2 regions of the Pantoea sp. C1E2 genome follow, and region 1 is predicted to be linked to the other one. Evidence: predicted binding sites of a transcription regulator. Region 1 holds the regulator's gene; the other holds the start of a gene.
The links. Region 1 encodes PurR, which represses purine synthesis genes. Its sites were predicted from a motif close to CANGCAAACGTTTGCNTG; they were not measured.
Positions count from the first base shown of each region.

Region 2: the regulator PurR is predicted to act here: its motif matches at 2,320-2,337, upstream of purH (bifunctional phosphoribosylaminoimidazolecarboxamide formyltransferase/IMP cyclohydrolase).

Region 1 covers NZ_JBSZHT010000002.1:2,143,742-2,151,433, forward strand. Annotated here, with positions in the region: gene cfa (cyclopropane fatty acyl phospholipid synthase) at 1-479, opposite strand, end outside; gene punC (purine nucleoside transporter PunC) at 789-1,991, opposite strand; gene punR (DNA-binding transcriptional activator PunR) at 2,100-3,011, shown strand; gene purR (HTH-type transcriptional repressor PurR) at 3,008-4,033, opposite strand; gene cydH (cytochrome bd-I oxidase subunit CydH) at 4,308-4,397, shown strand; gene ACXI0A_RS10505 (C40 family peptidase) at 4,483-5,271, opposite strand; gene ACXI0A_RS10510 (Grx4 family monothiol glutaredoxin) at 5,636-5,971, shown strand; gene rnt (ribonuclease T) at 6,042-6,710, opposite strand; gene gloA (lactoylglutathione lyase) at 6,819-7,226, opposite strand; gene nemA (N-ethylmaleimide reductase) at 7,336-7,692, opposite strand, start outside.
Region 2 covers NZ_JBSZHT010000002.1:535,304-542,995, reverse strand. Annotated here, with positions in the region: tRNA gene ACXI0A_RS02745 (tRNA-Glu) at 141-215, opposite strand; rRNA gene ACXI0A_RS02740 (16S ribosomal RNA) at 305-1,846, opposite strand; gene purH (bifunctional phosphoribosylaminoimidazolecarboxamide formyltransferase/IMP cyclohydrolase) at 2,474-4,063, shown strand; gene purD (phosphoribosylamine--glycine ligase) at 4,083-5,363, shown strand; gene ACXI0A_RS02725 (DUF1481 domain-containing protein) at 5,405-6,070, opposite strand; gene hupA (nucleoid-associated protein HU-alpha) at 6,140-6,412, opposite strand; gene ACXI0A_RS02715 (YjaG family protein) at 6,601-7,191, opposite strand; gene nfi (deoxyribonuclease V) at 7,254-7,692, opposite strand, start outside.

The DNA.
Region 1 (7,692 bases):
CAAATCATATCCAGTTTGGCAGACTGAGCCTGTTCCAGTGTTTCAGCGTCTTTCCAGTAACCGCAGGAGTACTGCATAAAGGGATCGAGCATCAGTGAAAAAAGATCGTTACCGAGATCGTAATGTTCTTTACCGACAATCCAGGCACGTTTTTTCGACTGTAAATTGGTTAAACGCGCGGCCGCAATACGCAAGGTATCTTTAAAATGACGTGGGAGTTGTTTATCCAGATGTTGTTGCAGAACGCGATGGAAAAAGACATCCAATTGTTCGCATTCCCACCAGCCATCCATATAACTTTCACCCAGACCTAGCGATCCTTCCTGCAAAACACGTTTAAAAAAATCCGGATGCTTGACCTGAATATCCCAGGGGCGTGTGCCATTGACTGCAACATCAGCGCGTTCCAGTAATTCGTTGACGATGCGAAACCAGTGGTTTTCTTCAAGGCTCACTTCTTCTATACACGATGAACTCATAGCTTCTCCATCACCTTTCCGATTTGAACCTGTGGAAATAATAGTCAATTTCCTTAGGCCTGTGAGAGAACTCACGGAAAATCCGTGCGCCAGATATCCGACGTTTTACAGAGGTATGAATCTGAATAGAAATGTCTGGCACCAATCAGGAGAGGAAGATCGTGCAGACGCCATCCCAGCGACAGAGTCGCTTAAAATTAATGCAATTATGTTATTGATTTGTTACAGAAATGCTGACCCACTGAGTATATGCTCACGTGGGTCAATATTCAACGAGTTATCGTTAGTTTGCTAACGATAATCGTTGCATCAGTGATTATCTTCGCAGGGACGGGAGGTGTGAGCAATATCACTTTGTGCGTTTAAGCTGCGTTGCCAGATGAAGCCGGCCCAGGCCAGCACTACCGTGGCAACCATCACCAGTGTGGTGTTATAGAGCGCCTGTTCTAATCCGGCCGAAACTACCAGGCTGGCAATAAAGCACAGGCCCAGTTGTAACAGGTTTTGTAAGCCTGCTGCTTTGCCTGTGGCGTGCGGGAAAGGCGCTAAGGCGCTGGAAACGACAATCGGATAGATGGCGCCATTAGACAGTGCCATACCGCAGAAAGGCAGCAGCAGTGCAATCAAAGAAGGCGCGGGCATCATCGCGACAACAAACAGACTCAAAATACTCAGGCTATACAGCACCAACAACCACGGCAGCAACTGTGATCCCTGATATCGGCTCAGCATCGCACGGCAACTAAAGCCACCAATCAGAAACGCAATAGTTTGTGGAATGTAGCTCAGACCAATATCGGCGGGAGTTAAACCCGCAGAAGCCAGAATAAACGGCGAACCGGTTAGCCAGGCAAAGAAACTGGCGGAACAGGCGGAGTAAATCAGCACGTTACCGCTGTAGATGCGCGTGGTGAGCAAATTCAGCCAGCCGGGTTGCGGCGTATTATCAGCTTTGGTTTTTTTAGGCGCGGCAAGCTGAAATGTACCGATGATCAGCAGCACGGTGATAATTGTCAGCGCGATAAAGATGCTACGCCAGTGGAAATGACCCATCAGCCACGCGCCCAGTAGAGGTGCCAGAGCGGGGGATAGGGCAACCAGCGGCATAATGGTGGCGAAAACTTTGTTGGCCTGGGCTTTGGGGTAGCGATCGACTACCAGCGCCTGCCAGCTTACGGCGGCGGCACACACGCCCACAGCCTGCACAAAGCGCAGTGCCAGCATCATGTTAACGTCGGTCACCCACAACATCCCGAGGCAACCCAAGGCAAAAATCGTTAAACCTGCCAATAAAATCGGTTTACGTCCAAAGCGGTCTGACAGCGGCCCCCAAAATACCTGTGCGCAGGCAAATCCACCGAGAAAAAGACTGAGGCTGGCGCTAATGGTGCCCGGCGCGGTGGCAAAGTCACGCTGCATATCTCCAAAAGCAGGCAGATACATATCCGTGGCGAGGAAGCCGAGCATGCTGAGCACGGCAAGATAGGGCATAAATCCTTTTGACGACAACATAGTGTTTCTCATTGGCAGATTGAACGCCGGGGAGTGTAAAAGAGTGCGTCATTCTTTGTGAAACGCTAATATTTGCGCAGTGCTGTTAAAATTTTTGAAGGCTAAAATATGTGGTCTGAATATGCGCTGGAAGTGGTTGATGCGGTCGCGCGCAATGGCAGTTTTAGTGCGGCGGCGCAGGAGTTACATCGCGTGCCCTCTGCCATAAGCTATACGGTGCGCCAGTTGGAAACCTGGTTGGCGGTGCCATTGTTTGAACGTCAGCACCGTGAGGTGGTTTTAACCCCGGCGGGCGAGCATTTTGTACGTGAAGGGCGATCTGTTATCAAAAAAATGCTGGCAACACGCAGACAGTGTCAGCAACTGGCGAATGGCTGGCGTGGACAGCTCAGTATTGCCGTGGATTGCATTGTAAAACCACAGCGTACCCGGCAGCTGGTGAAGGACTTCTACCGTCATTTTCCGGACATGGAATTGATCATCAGCTACGAAGTGTTTAACGGTGTATGGGATGCCCTGGCCGACGGGCGTGTTGATGTGGCGATTGGCGCCACTCAGGCGATTCCGGTGGGTGGCCGTTTTGCATTTCAGGATATGGGCGCCCTCAACTGGCGTTGTGTGGTCAGTCCCGGCCATCCCCTGGCGGCGCATAGCGATCTCAATGAAGAGGCGCTGCGTGCCTGGCCATCACTGGTGCTGGAAGATACGTCTCGCGCATTGCCAAGACGCATGACCTGGACGCTGGATAATCAGCGACGTCTGGTGGTGCCAGAGTGGGAAACGGGGATGGATTGTTTACAGGCGGGACTGTGCGTGGGGATGGTGCCGGGCCACCTGGCGCGGCCATTACTTGATAGGGGGGCGTTGGTTGAGCTATCACTGCCGCAGCCGTTTCCGGAAAGTCCCTGCTGCGTCAGTTGGTCAGAACAGCGCGCGTCACCGGCGCTGGCGTGGTTACTCGCTTATCTCGGCGATGCGGAAACGCTGAACCACGAATGGCTCAGCGAAAATCAGCCTTAACGGCGGTAATCGCGGAACGGACCGTCCCCCACGGAACGTCGCTCAATCAATGTTGGCTGCACCTCAATGGTCTGTGGCTCTTCGCGCTTGCTGGTGATGCGATCCAGCAGCATTTCGAGGGCCTTTTTGCCCAACTCCGCTTTCGGTTGGTGGACTGTGGTGAGCGCAGGGGTGAAATAACGGGCGTTGCGCACGTTATCATAGCCAATGACGGAGATATCCTGCGGCACGCGCAGTCCCATCTCATCGGCGGCACATATCGCGCCCATCGCCATGATATCGCCACCGCAGAACACGGCAGTCGGACGCTGCTTCTGATTGAGAATTTGCTGCATCGCCTGATAACCCGATTCTGGCTCGAAGTCGCCCTGAACCACCCACTCCGGACGCACAGTTACGCCGGCTTCGCTCATCGCCTGCAGAAAGCCTGCATGACGACCGCCGCCCGTGTTGCGTTCCATCTGACCCGGAATCGCACCGATATCTCGGTGGCCACGCTCGATAAGGTAGCGTCCGGCCAGATAACCGCCCTGGAAGGCGTTATCCTGCACGGTATCGGTGAAGTCGCCACGCGAGGCGCCCCAGTCCATGACCACCATCGGAATATTGCGGTTCTCTTCCAGCATCTGCAGCAGATCGGCAGGATACTCAGAGCACATCACCAACAGACCATCAACGCGCTTTTGCGCCATCATTGAGAGGTAAGCACGCTGCTTTTGCAGATCGTTATGCGCGTTACCCAGAATCAAGGTGTAGCCGCGTTCAAAACAGTGGTTTTCAACCGCTTCGATGATTTCGGCAAAATAGGGCGCTTCGCTGGACGTGGCTAACAGTCCCAGCGTTTTGGTGTGATTCACCTTCAAACTGCGCGCAACGGCGCTCGGCGAATAGTGTAGTTCTTTAATCGCTTCCCATACGGCGTTACGCGTTTCTTCTGCGACAAAACGCGTTTTGTTGATGACATGCGAAACGGTGGTGGTGGATACCCCAGCGCGTTTCGCTACATCTTTAATTGTTGCCATGAAAAAGGTACTCCCCGGCTTATCACAACTCACTGATAAGTATATTGTTAAACGTTTGCGTCTGCGAAGGGTTTTACGCCCTAAAATGGGGGGCAAATCTGCCGTTTCAGGCAGGGAAAATCACTTCAGCAGGCTGTAAATACAGCATGCGCAAAATCAGTTGCGCAACGAAAGGCGGCGATTCTAGCAAGCCAACGCGGATAAGACGAGATTTTTGCCCACCGCTGTGCGAAAATTGTTTTAACCCTAATAAATGTGTGACTAAGGAGTAGTGATGAGTACAGATCTAAAGCTGGCGCTAATGACCACGGTTGGCGCACTGTTGATGATTATTGCGTTTAGCTTTACAGCCATTCTTCATTAATACAAAACGCATCAATAAAAAAAGCCGGCACTGATTAAGCGTCCGGCTTTTTTTGTGGCCAATGCCACAGAATGTTGCGCAACAACTAGCGAATGGTTTTTGGTGTCATCATACGGCGCGCACCCACATAGTGTTTCTGCCAGTAGTCTTCGCCTAATGCGCTAATCTGAATGTCTTTACCAGTACGGGGTGACTGTATAAATTTACCGTTGCCGAGGTAGACGCCAACATGATCGGCCGTCCCGCGGTTATTAATGCGGAAGAACACCAAATCCCCTTTTTCCAGCAGCTCGCGCTTAATGGGCGAGGCATCGTGCAGGTGATACATCTCATTCGCCGTGCGCGGGAATTTGTATTTCACGAGATCTTTATAGGCATACCACACCAGACCACTGCAATCGAAACCGGTGTGTGGGGAAGTGCCGCCCCACTGATAAGGTTTACCCAACTGTCCCATCAGCTTCGTCATGGCGGTTTCACGAGCTTTCTGATAGCGCAGACGGTGGGTTTTGCTCATCTTGATGCCGGTCAGCCCCTGAACTTCATCATCCACATCAGCAGACTTTTTCGCGAGGCGTTGATGGCCATACTTTTTCGATGGCGATTTAAGCAGGGATTTTTTGCGGCTGGTTTTGTTTAAGGCGGTTTCGGTCTTAGTCTGCTTTTTCAGCTTGAGTTTCTGCACGGTAGTCGTCAGGCGAGACTTTTTAGCCGTTGTTTTAACCGGGCGTCGCTTGCGGCGCTCATCTTCGCGCGCACTTTTTTTCTCGGCATTATGCAAACTGGCATTAATCGGGGCATGCTGGGAAGCAGAAGCCACGTTAAAAAACAGTTGCGCAAAAGCCAGTATGAAAAGCGTAATCAGTAAACGCATAGTCCGGTTACAGGTTAAGCAGTCTGGCAAAAAGCAGGCTGCGGCAGAGTAAGAGAAATCTGATCAACGATCAGCGCCGAAGCAATTCTAATCCACTTTTTTTCTAAAAGGTAAGGCCTTTTTCTATTAATCTGTTACCAGGTGGATAATGTCGCTAAATTGAGCGATTTCAGCTGTTTAACGCAGCGAAATTATTGCTAATTATTAATTTGTTCATGCTTATTAATGATAGGGAAATGTTATCTATCCTGTTTGAACTTAACAAACATGGCGATCAGCAGGTCGGTAACGCAAAATCCCGTTTTCAGTGTGGGGCTGAAGTCGCTACAATAAACAAACACGAAGTGAAGGATTAAGGAAGGCAATAATGAGTACTGTTGAAAAAATTCAGCGCCAGATCGCAGAAAACCCGATTCTGTTATACATGAAAGGTTCCCCGAAACTGCCAAGCTGCGGTTTCTCTGCACAAGCTGTGCAGGCGCTTTCTGCCTGTGGTGAGCGCTTCGCGTATGTCGATATCCTGCAGAACCCGGATATCCGTGCTGAAATGCCGAAATTTGCTAACTGGCCAACCTTCCCGCAACTGTGGGTTGATGGTGAGCTGGTCGGCGGTTGCGACATCATCGTTGAGATGTTCCAGCGTGGCGAATTGCAGCCGCTGGTGAAAGAAACCGCTGAGAAGTATAAAGAAGCGGAATAATTGCGAAGGCCGACAAATGTCGGCCTTTTCTTTGCGTACTCATCCGGCAATCAGCCAGCCCTTCAGCCCATCAGGCAGAGGCGTCGTCTTCAGTCTGCTCTTCATTGAAAGCCAGTGGCCAACCCCCCAGACGTTTCCAGCGATTCACCAGCTCGCAGAACAGCGTGGCCGTTTGCTCGGTGTCGTACAGCGCAGAGTGCGCCTGCGTGCTATCAAACTCCATCCCCGCAGCTTTGCAGGCTTTTGCCAAAACCGTCTGTCCCAACACCAAACCGCTCAGCGCCGCAGTATCAAAAGTGGCAAACGGATGGAAGGGATTACGCTTCAGGCTGGCACGCTCGGCGGCGGCCATCACAAAGTTCAAATCGAAAGTGGCATTGTGCGCCACGATAATCGCGCGATTACAGCCATGATCTTTTGTGCCTTTACGCACCATCTTGAAAATGGCATGCAGGGCTTCGTATTCGCTCACCGCGCCGCGCAAAGGATTGGTGGGATCGATACCGGTAAACGCCAGCGCTGCAGGATTAAGGATCGCGCCTTCAAACGGTTCAACGTGAAAGTGCAGGGTTTCATCACGGTGTAACCAACCGTCCTCATCCATTTTGAGCGTGGTGGCCGCAATTTCCAGCAGTGCATCGGTTTGCGCGTTAAAGCCGGCGGTTTCGACGTCAATAACCACTGGATAAAAACCACGGAAGCGTTGATGAAGAGCGTTTAAGGCGTTCGATTCAGACATCAGGATCTCATAGCAAGAAATGGGGCAGCGCGCATTATGGCAAAAATTACAGGAGGGTGCAGCAGGAGAGGGAAGTCAGCCTGCAAATTAGCAGACTGACTAACGGCATCAGTGACCGAGGCCGTGACCAGCGTGTTTGTTTTCGATCAGTTCGATTTTATAGCCATCGGGATCTTCGACAAACGCAATAATGGTGCTGCCGCCTTTAACCGGACCGGCTTCACGCGTCACGTTGCCACCGACACTGCGGATGCGCTCACAGGTCTCTGCGACGTTATCGACGCCCAACGCAATGTGACCATAAGCATTACCGAGGTCGTACTTATCCACGCCCCAGTTGTAGGTCAGTTCAATCACTGCACCTTCACTCTCTTCGGTGTAACCCACGAAAGCCAGGGTGTATTTGTATTCGGTGTTTTCGCTCTGACGCAGTACGCGCATGCCTAGCACGCGGGTATAAAAATCGATAGAACGTTGCAGATCGCCAACGCGTAACATGGTGTGAAGTAAACGCATAACATCCTCTTTTGAAAAGTCATCAGGGAATGACAAAGACTAGCAAGTATAGCCAGTTAATGCCCTGAAGAAACAGCACTGCCGCACATCCGGTGCGGCAGCTTGATTCTTACAGGCTTGGGTAATCAGTGTAGCCTTCAGCGCCGCCGCCGTAGAAACTTTCCGGGCGCTGTGGATTTAGCGGTGCATCTTGCTGCAGACGCTCAACCAGATCCGGGTTAGCAATAAAGTCGCGGCCAAACGCCACAGCATCGATCAAGCCGCGGGCGATCAGGTCGTCAGCTTTCTCAACGCTATAAGCGCCCGCACCGATGATCACGCCTGGGAACAGCGCACGCACTTTTTCACGGAAAGCGTCGCTGTAAGGCTGGCCACCGGCCCAGTCTGGCTCAGACAGGTGCAGATACGCGAGACCACGTTGGCCCAGCTCGGAGATGTACCACAGCGCGGCAGCTTCTTCATCGGC
Region 2 (7,692 bases), 1.6 Mb from region 1:
CTTATTACGGAGAATGAACGCGACGTGTCGTTTCAATTTTCAGCTTGTTCCGGATTGTTAAAGAGCAATATCTCAAACTCGACGTTACCGTCAGTTTTGAGATATTTCGTGGAGACACCTTTCACCTGTCACCAAGCAAGTGGCGTCCCCTAGGGGATTCGAACCCCTGTTGCCGCCGTGAAAGGGCGGAGTCCTAACCGCTAGACGAAGGGGACACGATAGTGTCACGACTTCGCAGCCGTCTTGCTCATTACTTTTCTATCAGACAATCTGTGTGAGCACTGCGCGGGAAGGTATCTTCAGGTAAGGAGGTGATCCAACCGCAGGTTCCCCTACGGTTACCTTGTTACGACTTCACCCCAGTCATGAATCACAAAGTGGTAAGCGCCCTCCCGAAGGTTAAGCTACCTACTTCTTTTGCAACCCACTCCCATGGTGTGACGGGCGGTGTGTACAAGGCCCGGGAACGTATTCACCGTAGCATTCTGATCTACGATTACTAGCGATTCCGACTTCACGGAGTCGAGTTGCAGACTCCGATCCGGACTACGACGCACTTTATGAGGTCCGCTTGCTCTCGCGAGGTCGCTTCTCTTTGTATGCGCCATTGTAGCACGTGTGTAGCCCTACTCGTAAGGGCCATGATGACTTGACGTCATCCCCACCTTCCTCCAGTTTATCACTGGCAGTCTCCTTTGAGTTCCCGGCCGAACCGCTGGCAACAAAGGATAAGGGTTGCGCTCGTTGCGGGACTTAACCCAACATTTCACAACACGAGCTGACGACAGCCATGCAGCACCTGTCTCAGAGTTCCCGAAGGCACCAAAGCATCTCTGCTAAGTTCTCTGGATGTCAAGAGTAGGTAAGGTTCTTCGCGTTGCATCGAATTAAACCACATGCTCCACCGCTTGTGCGGGCCCCCGTCAATTCATTTGAGTTTTAACCTTGCGGCCGTACTCCCCAGGCGGTCGACTTAACGCGTTAGCTCCGGAAGCCACTCCTCAAGGGAACAACCTCCAAGTCGACATCGTTTACGGCGTGGACTACCAGGGTATCTAATCCTGTTTGCTCCCCACGCTTTCGCACCTGAGCGTCAGTCTTTGTCCAGGGGGCCGCCTTCGCCACCGGTATTCCTCCAGATCTCTACGCATTTCACCGCTACACCTGGAATTCTACCCCCCTCTACAAGACTCTAGCCTGCCAGTTTCGAATGCAGTTCCCAGGTTGAGCCCGGGGATTTCACATCCGACTTGACAGACCGCCTGCGTGCGCTTTACGCCCAGTAATTCCGATTAACGCTTGCACCCTCCGTATTACCGCGGCTGCTGGCACGGAGTTAGCCGGTGCTTCTTCTGCGGGTAACGTCAATCGCCAAGGTTATTAACCTTAACGCCTTCCTCCCCACTGAAAGTACTTTACAACCCGAAGGCCTTCTTCATACACGCGGCATGGCTGCATCAGGCTTGCGCCCATTGTGCAATATTCCCCACTGCTGCCTCCCGTAGGAGTCTGGACCGTGTCTCAGTTCCAGTGTGGCTGGTCATCCTCTCAGACCAGCTAGGGATCGTCGCCTAGGTGAGCCATTACCCCACCTACTAGCTAATCCCATCTGGGCACATCCGATGGTGTGAGGCCCGAAGGTCCCCCACTTTGGTCCGAAGACGTTATGCGGTATTAGCTACCGTTTCCAGTAGTTATCCCCCTCCATCGGGCAGTTTCCCAGACATTACTCACCCGTCCGCCACTCGTCACCCAAGGAGCAAGCTCCTCTGTGCTACCGTTCGACTTGCATGTGTTAGGCCTGCCGCCAGCGTTCAATCTGAGCCATGATCAAACTCTTCAATTTAAGTTTGATTTGCTGAAACAAGTTCAGCGATGCTCATCTGTAAAACGTCATAATGAATTTCATTATGTGTTCACTCGTGAGACTTGATATTTTTTACGTCCGGAGACGCTGATATCAATCCTGCGAGTGCCCACACAGATTGTCTGATAAATTGTTAAAGAGCGGTGCAATCAGCGCCTTAAGCTGCTGTTGCGAGGTGGCGTATATTACGCTTTCCTCCTTCAGAGTCAAACACTTTTTTCAGCGTTTTTCATCTGGCGGAAGTTCTTATTGAAGCTTCCTGTCAACACCGCACTCCGTAAACCGTTGTGCCGTCTCGATGGATGCGCATTATAGGGAGTTGTTCGCAGCGCGCAACCGCTAAATTCAATAAAAACAACCGTTCGCTGCATTCCACAGCAAAACCCCGCCTTATACCCACTTACACACAGTGTTATCCACATTCATCGGCGTAGATGAATTTAGGCGAGCATCACGCAAACGTTTTCGCTACAATGCCCGGCGACGTCAAGGATGCCCCTTTTGGGGCGTTACATGAAGCAAGCGCTCTCTTCTATATAGAAAGAAACGCTAAGCTTGATGTAACGCTCTTATTTATGCGAAACAAAGCCAAGGGATAAAACCACCATGCAACAACGTCGTCCAGTACGCCGCGCTCTGCTCAGTGTTTCTGATAAAGCCGGTATCCTCGAATTTGCTCAGGCACTCTCCAGTCGTGGTGTTGAGCTGCTCTCCACAGGTGGTACTGCTCGCCTGCTGGCAGATGCGGGCCTGCCCGTCACTGAAGTTTCTGACTACACCGGTTTCCCGGAAATGATGGATGGACGCGTCAAAACGCTGCACCCGAAAGTGCATGGCGGTATTTTGGGCCGTCGCGGCACCGATGATGCGATCATGTCTGAGCACGCTATCAGCCCAATCGACATGGTGGTGGTTAACCTCTATCCCTTCGCCCAGACCGTCGCTAAACCCGACTGCTCACTGGCAGACGCGGTAGAGAATATCGATATCGGTGGCCCAACCATGGTGCGCTCCGCCGCCAAGAACCACAAAGACGTGGCTATTGTGGTGAAGAGCAGCGACTACGAGGCCATCATCGCCGAGCTGGACGCCAACGAAAACTCCCTGACTCTGGACACCCGTTTCGATCTGGCGATCAAAGCCTTCGAACACACCGCAGCGTATGACAGCATGATTGCCAATTACTTCGGTAGCCTGGTGCCGGCTTACCACACTGACAGCAAAGAGCCTGCCGGCCGTTTCCCTCGTACGCTGAATCTCAACTTCATTAAGAAGCAGGATATGCGCTACGGCGAGAACAGCCATCAGGACGCTGCCTTCTATATAGAAGAGAATGTGGCGGAAGCTTCTGTTGCTACTGCACAGCAGGTTCAGGGCAAAGCACTCTCTTACAACAACATCGCCGATACCGATGCTGCGCTTGAGTGTGTGAAAGAGTTTGATGAAGCGGCTTGCGTGATTGTGAAACACGCCAACCCGTGCGGCGTAGCAGTGGGCGGTTCGATTCTGGATGCCTACGAGCGCGCTTACAAAACCGACCCAACCTCAGCTTTCGGCGGCATCATAGCTTTCAACCGTGAATTAGACGAAGCCACTGCACAGGCAATCATTAGCCGTCAGTTCGTGGAAGTGATCATCGCCCCTTCCGCTAGCGAAGCGGCATTGAAAGTCACCGCAGCGAAACAAAACGTACGCGTACTGGTGTGCGGTCAGTGGCAGGGTCGAGTCGCCGCACTGGATTTCAAACGTGTGAACGGTGGCGTACTGGTGCAGGATCGCGATCTGGGCATGGTTGATGCCAGCCAGTTACGAGTGGTGACTAAGCGCCAGCCAAGCGAGCAGGAATTACGTGATGCGCTGTTCTGCTGGAAAGTGGCCAAGTTCGTGAAGTCCAATGCGATTGTCTATGCACGTGACAACATGACTATCGGCATTGGCGCGGGCCAGATGAGCCGTGTTTACTCTGCCAAAATTGCCGGTATTAAAGCAGGTGATGAAGGTTTAGAAGTAAAAGGTTCTGCTATGGCATCTGATGCTTTCTTCCCGTTCCGCGATGGTATCGACGCGGCTGCTGCCGTGGGTATCAGCTGTGTGATTCAACCAGGTGGTTCTATCCGTGATGATGAAGTGATTGCCGCCGCTGATGAACACGGCATTGCGATGATCTTCACCGACATGCGTCACTTCCGCCATTAATAGCCTGGAGCTGTAATAGATGAAAATTTTAGTGATTGGTAATGGCGGACGTGAACACGCGCTGGCATGGAAAGCGGCACAGTCTCCTTTAGCTGAGACCGTCTTTGTGGCTCCGGGTAACGCTGGTACCGCACTGGAGCCCGCATTGCAAAATGTAGCGATCAGCCCAACCGACGTGCCTGCCCTGTTGGCGTTTGCTCAGCAAGAGAATATCGATCTGACCATCGTCGGCCCGGAAGCGCCGCTGGTGATTGGCGTGGTCGATGCGTTCCGCGCTGCCGGCCTGAAAATCTTTGGCCCAACCCAGGCGGCTGCACAGCTGGAAGGATCAAAAGCCTTCACCAAAGATTTCCTGGCGCGCCAGCAGATCCCTACCGCTGAATACCAGAACTTTACCGAGGTCGAACCCGCCCTGGCTTACCTGCGCGAGAAAGGCGCACCGATCGTCATTAAAGCTGACGGTTTAGCAGCGGGCAAAGGCGTTATCGTGGCGATGGAACTGGCTGAAGCGGAAGCCGCCGTGCAGGACATGCTGGCAGGCAACGCTTTCGGCGATGCAGGCCATCGAATTGTCATTGAAGAGTTCCTCGACGGCGAAGAAGCCAGCTTCATCGTAATGGTAGATGGCGACAACGTGTTGCCAATGGCCACCAGCCAGGATCATAAGCGTGTTGGCGATGGCGATACCGGTCCAAACACCGGCGGCATGGGCGCTTACTCACCTGCCCCGGTGGTAACGGATGAGATCCACCAGCGAGTGATGGATCAGATTATCTGGCCAACCGTCAATGGTATGAAAGCGGAAGGCAACACCTATACCGGTTTCCTTTATGCCGGTCTGATGATCGATAAAGCTGGTCAGCCGAAAGTGATCGAATTCAACTGCCGATTTGGCGATCCAGAAACCCAGCCGATCATGATGCGTCTGCAATCAGATCTGGTTGAGCTTTGTCTGTCCGCGGTGGATGGCAAACTGGATCAACAAACCTCGCAGTGGGATCCACGTCCGTCACTGGGTGTCGTGCTGGCTGCAGGCGGTTATCCGGCGGATTACAATACCGGCGACCAGATCCACGGCCTGCCACTGGAAGAAGTGCCGGATGGCAAAGTGTTCCATGCGGGCACCACGATGAAAGATGATGTGGTGGTGACTAACGGTGGGCGCGTGCTGTGCGTGACCGCACTGGGTGAAGATGTGGCAGCCGCGCAGAAGAATGCTTATGCGCTGGCTAAGCATATTTCCTGGGAAGGCAGCTTCTGCCGCAAGGATATTGGTTACCGCGCGATTAACCGCAAGTAATCAACAAGGGGCACTCTGAGTGCCCCTTAATTTTTTCCGCTTCAGAAATCACTCTCTTTCGGCTGCCAGCTGCATTCATCCTCTGGCGTCGCCCGCAGCAACTGCACGCCTTCAGGCGCCTCCAACCACGACACCATTAACGGTTGTGGCTGGCTTCGCTGCTGCTGGGATAACGTGGCAATCATTCCGCTATCAAACGGTGCATTAACTACTTTGCCATCACAGTCGCGTATCTGTGTTGCTCCCAGCCAATGTCCCTGCTTCAGCAATACTCGGCCACTTAGCAATGCATTACTTTGCTCCAGCATACGTTGTGCATCAAACCGGTAGAGTTCCACCGTGTCACCACTCACCGCTTCGCGACGCCCCGCCAGCTGGCGTTGCATGAAGTTGAGATTACCGAGATGGTCGAAGCGTAACGTCACATCATCCGGTTGCTCGCCTGCCACACTGCGCTCAACGCTGATCAGTTTGTTCTGCTGCCAGTTGTAGTCAGTGGTTTCCATGGCATCGCCATTGAAGGGGGTATAAACGGTACGCAGATGGACAGCTTGATGATCACTGTTCTTACGCCAGATGCGCACAGTGCCGCGATCGGCCAGATAACCGCTCGCCGTAAAGGCAGGAAGATCGTGAGTGGAACTACAGCCCGCGAGTAGCGCACCGAGTAACAGGGCGCAGACGCGCTGAGTAATCGTGTTCAGCATGACAGGCCCCGATAACAAAAAGGGGCGATGTCGCCCCTCTTTTAAAGCTTAAACCGCGATGCGGAAAACTTACTTAACTGCGTCTTTCAGAGCTTTACCAGAGACGAACGCTGGCACGTTAGCTGCAGCGATTTTGATCTCGTTGCCAGTCTGTGGGTTGCGACCGGTACGCTCAGCGCGGTGGTTCACTTTAAAAGTACCAAAACCAACCAGTTGTACAGCATCACCTTCTTTCAGAGACTCAGTGATCGCAGCCAGGGTAGATTCCAGCGCAGCTTTAGCCTGGGTTTTTGACAGGTCAGCTTTCTCTGCGATCACATCAATCAGTTGAGTCTTGTTCATAAGTTATCCTTAAAGTGTATTTATCGCTTGCTAAGCAACGAGTGCGAGGGAAAAGCCATATTCTGGCACTCTTCAACCTGCACGCAAAGATAGCCACAATTTTCAGCCCCCCAAATGTAGACCAGACAGGGGGCTGATGTGAAGCCTCCAGGCGCGGTAATTCAGGCCTGAAGTCACGTTTTATCGCCTTATTGCTGAAAAAGTATACCGATGTTACTGATTCCCGCTTCGCGCAGGTCAGAACGTAACCCCTTAATCAGCTCAAGGTCGCGCTCTTCGCAGTCTGCCAGCAGGCGGAAAATCTCCCACTGCATATCCCATTCATCAATCACCGCCTGATTTTCACGCAGCTCTTCATCGGTCATTTCACGACCGGCCTGCGTCATTTCAAGGATAGCGACGGTGGTGATCGAGGTGCGGCTGACTTCGATCGCGTGCTCCAGAGTTTCGCCGCTGAGTTGTGCATGCACAACTTCGCTCAACGCAACACAGGCATCGATCGCTGGATGGACACCGTAGATATCAAAATCATCGCCATTCGGAATCGCTGATTCCAGCTTTTCCAGTTGGCTATCGAAGTTAATCTTAGCGTCTTTAACCGTCAGGCTCTCCCAGACAAGATCAAGGATGCGGCGATAGAGCTGCGGATCGGCAAATTCGGTCTGCTGACAGAAGGCCCAATAGTTGGGGAACATCCGCTCGCACAGACAGGCCATGAAGGTCATATGCTGCCAGCTTTCCAGCTTCGCCAGACGCAAATGGACGGGGTTCTGTAACATCAAACTTACTCTCAATAGGTTAGCTGGCGGCAGTGTACCGCAAAAGCCGCGCGCAAACAGCGTTAACGCGCATTTTGCCAACGTAGAAATGTCGGTCGACCTGAGGCAACCGCATCGGCCCAGCGTGTGGGTTCGGGCAGGCGATAGCCCGACGTACATAATTCCACCCAATGCAGCGCACTCTCCAGGCTGATTCTATGCCCCGTTGAGACAAACAGCGGGTTACAGCGCGCTTTACTGCGCCACACCCAGCCAATCTGCTCACCTTTATCCATTAGCGGCTGACGACTCCCCGGTTCCCCGCTTAGCTCGGCAAACCGACCACACAGCCGTTTCTTAGCCACGCCAATAGTGGGCACATCCACCAATAAACCGAAATGGGCAGCCACCCCGAGCCGTCGCGGATGAGCAATACCCTGACCGTCAACAAACAGGAGATCAGGCTGATGAGTGAGCTGTTGCCAGGCGGCGAGGAGTGCGGGTACTTCGCGAAAGGACAAA